DNA from 2 places in the Lysinibacillus sp. PWR01 genome. Region 2 is predicted to be linked to the other one. Evidence: a T-box and tRNA genes for the amino acid it is inferred to sense, from the RefSeq annotation. Region 2 holds a T-box; the other holds one or more tRNA genes.
The links. A T-box is a leader RNA that pairs with one kind of tRNA and senses whether it is charged. The one in region 2 lies ahead of serS (serine--tRNA ligase), so its partner is inferred to be a tRNA-Ser.
Positions count from the first base shown of each region.

Region 1 (3,187 bases), on a different contig from region 2:
TTTAATTTTTCCCCACTAAAAGACACAACTTGGTCCAATAAGCTCAAAGCATCACGCATTCCCCCTGCGGCAGATTGTGCAATTACCTTTAAACCTTGGTCTTCATATGGTAAATCAATATCTTCTAAAACAACCTTCATCCGTTCAATAATATCATTAGTAGAAAGTCGTTTAAAATCAAAGCGCTGACAACGAGAAATAATCGTTGCAGGCAATTTATGAGGCTCTGTTGTCGCTAAAATAAACACAGCATGGGGAGGTGGTTCTTCCAATGTTTTCAAAAGAGCGTTAAAAGCACTTGTAGAAAGCATATGCACTTCGTCAATGATATACACTTTGTATCTACTGCTTGCAGGAGCAAAACGAACCTTTTCTATGATATCCCTAATCTCTTCAACACGTGAATTCGAGGCTGCATCAAATTCAATGACATCTGGATGTGAACCATCTGTAATACTTATGCACGTAGCACATTCATTACACGGTTCTTTCGATGGTGCATGTTCACAATTTAAGGCCTTTGCAAAGATTTTAGCCGTACTTGTTTTCCCAGTACCACGAGGTCCAGAAAATAAATACGCATGTGTTGTTTTATTTGCTAGGAGAGCATTTTGTAGCGTTCTTTTGACATGTGCTTGGCCAGACATTTCTCGAAAAGATTGCGGTCGATACACACGATAAAATGCTTGATACGTCACTATTTTCCTCTCTCCTTCTCCATTTAATTGAATAGATTTATTATAGCATTTGCTGCATTATATAGAAAACGAAGTTGCTAAATTAAAATAAAAAAGCATCCGCCTATAATAGACGGATGCTTTGAATTGGCAATTTAATGCCGTGCACCTTTCCTTGACAGCCGCACATAAGCGTTACTCTTGTCGTTAGCTCAGATTAGGCAACCCCGCGGCACATGAATAAGACCACTTAATGCTGCTTCCTTCCGGACCTGACATGGTTCATGGGTATCCATTGCGCAGGACCCAATCGTCAACACTACGTGCAAAAGGCAGACCAAACAATACGGACAGCCTCGAAAAAGGAATTCAGTCTCGCTAGAGCGGATTGCGAGTTACAGGACACCGCTACCTTCCCACCTAGCACGGCAATAACTAGTATACTGACTGTTTGTATAAATTGCAACTTAATGCACAAATTATTTATTTCCAAGTCATGATTTAAACAATATAAATTTTTTCAAAAAATATATTGACGCTCGTTTCTAGTTATGATAAATTTATTTTTGTCGATAAGACAGCAAAGCAATATAACATGGAGGTATACCCAAGTCTGGCTGAAGGGATCGGTCTTGAAAACCGACAGGCGGGTAACACCGCGCGGGGGTTCGAATCCCTCTACCTCCTCCAGTTTTAAATTTCCGACTACAAATGTAGCCGTTTTTTTTTGCCTAAATTGTATGTATGACTTGTTAGATACCACTTCCGCCTCGGTTGTGGTATTTTTTATTATATCAATGATGGGAGGTTGTTGAATTGCAATCGAAATTACTTATGACGCGTGCTTCCCTTACTTGGATTTTCATTATTGCTGTTATGACCGCAATTGGTAGTGAAATTAAAATTATGCCTTTTGCTAATACAACTTTCCGTTTTGGTTTAGGAACAATTGTCTTCTTTTTATGTACATTAATTAAACCTACACCTATTATTTTGGCTGGCGTTGCTACAAGTATTGTGACAACTATTTTTCGTGTTTTTAATTCCACATTACATGATGTTCCGATTTCTGAGAGTATATTTAACCATTTACCAGCAGGTTTATTTTATGTATTGTTTGCACTATGCCTGCAAATTTTAGATATTCAACAATACAGAGAAAAACCACTAAAACTTGGTTTACTCGTTGCCTTTAGTGAGGTCATTAGTAATTTAGCTGAACAAATTTTCCGCTTCTTTGTCCAAACGTATACTTTTTTATTTCTTCACGACCTCTTGATCCTATTAGCGGTAGCATTATTACGAAGCTTTTTTGTAGTAGGGATCTACAGCTCTATTTTGATAGCTGAACAAAAAAAACGGGTACAAGAAATGCTAAATATTGGATCTGACCTCTATGTTGAGACCCTCTATTTAAAAAAATCAATGAACCATATTGAAACAATTACGGCTAGTGGTTATGAATTATATCGGCAGTTAAAAACTCTAGGTTATCGAGCAGAAAGTTTACAAGCACTTCATATTGCCCAGGAAATCCATGAAGTGAAAAAGGATTCTCAACGTATATATGCCGGTATTTCAAAGATTGTTGGTGAAAAGAGCTTTGGCCCTTTTGTATTATCTGAATTATTGCATTATATTGAAGAAGGTAATAGGAAATATGCAGAATTACTCGGTAAGGAGATACAATTTAATACATGTATAGACTTCGATTTTCAAACAAAAGATCATATTGCACTCCTTGCTCTATTAAATAATTTATCAGCCAATGCTGTTGAGGCTATTGAAGAACAAGGGATCATTTCTATTGCTATTGAGCGCCAAGAAGATAATACTGTAATAACAGTATGTGATAATGGACAAGGGATTTCACAAGCAGATATTTCTGTTATTTTTGAACCTGGGTACACCACTAAATTCAATGTTGATGGTGTAGCGGCAACTGGCATTGGGCTTTCACACGTTGCTGAACTAGTAGAAAAATTAAAAGGCTCAATAACCGTTGAATCAAACAATCAATACACAACGTTTAAAATCATAATTCCTACGCAAACTATTCAAACGGGAGAGACTTAAATGAGGTATTTTATTGTAGACGATGATCGTGCAAGTCGTGTTATGTTAAAACAAATTATTGAAGATAGCGGGTTAGGTACAGTTATTGGTGAGGCTCGCAATGGTGAGGATGCCATTCCACAAATTTTAATGACGCAGCCAGAGTTTGTGCTAATTGATTTACTGATGCCTAAGCTTGATGGTATAGCAACTGTAGAACAACTTATGCAAAATCGTTTCGAGGGACAATTTATTATGATTTCACAGGTAGTGAATAAAGAAATGGTTGGCGAAGCTTATGAGCAAGGAATTGATTTCTTCATTCATAAACCAATCAATCGTATTGAAGTCGAAAATGTTTTGAAAAAAACAACTGAACAATTTCGACTCAAAAACTCACTATTAGTGATACGTCAATCTCTTACAAACATTGAGTTAAGTGAACAAAAGGCTCA
Region 1 is NZ_JBHERJ010000071.1:25,515-28,701, reverse strand. Features, by position in the region: gene dnaX (DNA polymerase III subunit gamma/tau) at 1-698, opposite strand, end outside; RNA gene ffs (signal recognition particle sRNA large type) at 839-1,106, opposite strand; tRNA gene ACEVFT_RS14670 (tRNA-Ser) at 1,275-1,367, shown strand; gene ACEVFT_RS14665 (sensor histidine kinase) at 1,494-2,753, shown strand; gene ACEVFT_RS14660 (response regulator) at 2,754-3,187, shown strand, end outside.
Region 1: it encodes a tRNA-Ser, which carries the amino acid that the T-box ahead of serS (serine--tRNA ligase) is inferred to sense. The anticodon was not compared.

Region 2 (3,187 bases):
TAGCGAAAAAAATTTTAGAACACTACTGACATACACCTGTCAGTAGTGTTCTTTTATACTGTGACTATACCAAAATGAAGAGGAGCTGCTTAAAGGATGAAAAGTACAAAGGAAGTATTGAAGTCATTTGAACTTACAGTAGAAAGATATTTGGAAGAACTGACAAAACTCAATATGGATAAATTACATAGAAAGCTGAACGAAGAAGATTGGTCCATTGGACAGATGTATGTACATTTAATTCAATCAGCTTTCATGCATCAACATAATGTCGAGCAATGTTTAGCTGGTAGCGAATCGACATTGAACCCAACGAAGGAAAAAACTGAGCAGGGTAAGATTGTTTTTAAACTAGAACAATTTCCAGCTGTTCGTAATAAGGTCCCTGCTTCTCCGATGTATACTCCGCAACCACCAGAGAGCATGGAGCATTTGGTAGAAGGACTTAACAGTGTAGTGGAACAGATGAGGAATACGGAATCAGTTCTACTTCAAGCGCCTGTAAGTAACAAGATACTTCATCCGGCGTTCGGTGCTTTAAACGCGCAGGAATGGTTTATGTTGATTGAAATGCATTACAGACATCATTTTTTACAATTGGATCGGTTGAAAACGTGTTTAGCATTTGAAGAGTAGGGGGGATGCATCATGTCGAATAAAACAAGTCAGAAAAGCAGATATTGGATTGGCGTTGTATCCGCTTCTCATGTGAATTTAGCCATAGAAGGTGGTTTTGCACAATTGTGTCACGGTAAGGCAGCACCTTTGCGTAAAATGTCTCCAGGTGATTGGCTGATATACTATTCCCCTCGGACAGACATGTCCAAAGGGAAGCCAGTTCAAGCATTTACTGCTATTGGTCAGGTTACGGATAACGGTGCTTACAAACATCATGTGTCGGAGTCGTTTGTGCCATTTCGCAGAGATATGCGTTATATTCCTTGTCGAGAAGTTAAGATTGCATTGTTGTTAAACCAGCTCACTTTTACGCGTGGAAATCGCAATTGGGGATATCCATTTCGTAGAGGTCATTTTGAAATTGGAGCTGAAGATTTTATGACAATCGTTACTTCGATGTTAGATGGTGAGGAACAGGCGTTATCCGAGATATTAAAACACTGATTACATTTTGTGAACAATTTCACTTAAACTATAGTGTGCCTTAGTTAGAACAATCTTCAGCAATCGGGCGCGATTCTGTAATAAGGATCAGCGCTCGCTCTCATTTTAGGGCCAGATTGCGGAGTATCTTGTTAAGGTAATAAAATTTCTAGAATAATTTGTATCCTATGGAATGACTTGAAAAATTTGTTTTTATATAGTACAGTATGGTTAAAATTTAAATAACTGAACACGATGATGGGAAGTAGTAGCAAGCACGTTTTTTTTAGAGAGTCAGCGGTCGGTGGAAGCTGATAAAAGCACTTGTGAATCCGTCCTGGAGTTGCACAGTCGAAGTAATGTAAGTAGGCTGTTGCCGGCTGAAATGCCGTTATAAAATAAGTGGATTAGGCATATGCCTTAATCAATTAGGGTGGTAACGCGGGTAGCTCTCGTCCCTTTTTAGGGGTGGGGGCTTTTTTGTGTATATTTTTATTCAAAATGGAGCTATTTGAGTTTAGCTTACAACGCAATTACACCAAGACTTAAAGGATGCAACGATTCCCATCATTAAATTTACTGGAGGTATGACTATGTTAGATATTAAACGCATACGTGATAATTTCACGGAAATTAAAGAAATTCTATTAACACGTAATGAAGATTTAGGAAACTTAGATGATTTTGAAGATTTAGATGCAAAGCGTCGTGAGTTAATTGCTAAAACAGAAGAATTAAAGGCAGAGCGCAATAAAGTATCTGAACAGATTTCAATTATGAAGCGCAACAAGGAGAATGTAGATGAAATTATTGCTCGTATGCGTCAGGTTGGTGATGAAATTAAAGAGATAGATGTTCAACTAAATAATGTGGAAGAGCACTTTAAAGATATGATGATGCGCTTGCCAAATATTCCACACGAATCTGTACCAGTAGGCACAACAGAGGACGACAATATAGAAGAATATACCTGGGGCGAAATTCCAACATTTGATTTTGACATTAAAGCACACTGGGATCTTGCTACAGATTTGAAGATTGTTGACTTTGAACGAGGAGCAAAAGTAACAGGTAGCCGTTCTTATTCTACCGTGGTCTTGGAGCTCGCTTAGAACGAGCACTGATGACATTTATGATGGATTTACATGCAGAAGAGCATGGTTATGAGGAAATGCTGCCACCTATCATTGTTAATCGTGATAGCTTAACGGGTACTGGAAATCTCCCTAAATTTGAGGAAGATTTATTTAAATTAGAGGAAACAGATTATTTCATGATTCCAACGGCAGAGGTACCTGTAACAAACTTCTATCGTGATGAAATTTTATTGGCTGAGGCTTTACCCCAAGGCTTTGCTTCTTATAGTCCGTGCTTCCGCTCAGAGGCAGGTTCTGCGGGTCGTGATACACGTGGTTTAATCCGTCAGCACCAATTCAACAAAGTGGAATTAGTACGCTTTGTAAAACCAGAGGAGTCATATGAACAGCTAGAGTTGTTGACAGGTCATGCTGAAAAAGTACTGCAATTACTAGGCTTACCATATCGTAAACTAAAAATGTGCACTGCTGATTTAGGTTTTACTGCAGCGAAGAAATATGATTTAGAAGTTTGGATTCCTGCACAAAACATGTACCGTGAAATTTCTTCTTGCTCAAACTTTGTGGACTTCCAAGCACGACGCGCAAATATTCGCTTTCGTCGTGAACCAAATGCAAAACCAGAATATGTTCACACATTAAACGGTTCAGGTCTTGCGATTGGTCGTACAGTTGCCGCTATACTAGAAAACTATCAACAAGCCGATGGAAGCGTAGTACTTCCTGAAGTTTTAAGACCATATATGGGTGGTAAAGAAGTAATTGCCCTAAATAACGGGTAAAAGCGATTTTAGATATCCTTTATTGTCTTGCCTTATAAAGATGTAGCGTAATTACGTGCTATAACAAACTAATGAATATTATGAATACATCATGCAATAGCTTATTCAATAATAGGGCGCATTTCTTTAATAAGTAGTTTAAGAGAAATAATGAGTAGATGAAGAAAGTAGGTAAGTAAATGATTCCATTAGTATATGACCAAGTTA
Region 2 is NZ_JBHERJ010000073.1:137,970-141,156, forward strand. Features, by position in the region: gene ACEVFT_RS15375 (helix-turn-helix transcriptional regulator) at 1-29, shown strand, start outside; gene ACEVFT_RS15380 (DinB family protein) at 97-636, shown strand; gene ACEVFT_RS15385 (EVE domain-containing protein) at 649-1,122, shown strand; T-box leader at 1,348-1,564, shown strand; partial or broken gene serS (serine--tRNA ligase) at 1,695-2,980, shown strand; gene ACEVFT_RS15395 (class I SAM-dependent methyltransferase) at 3,160-3,187, shown strand, end outside.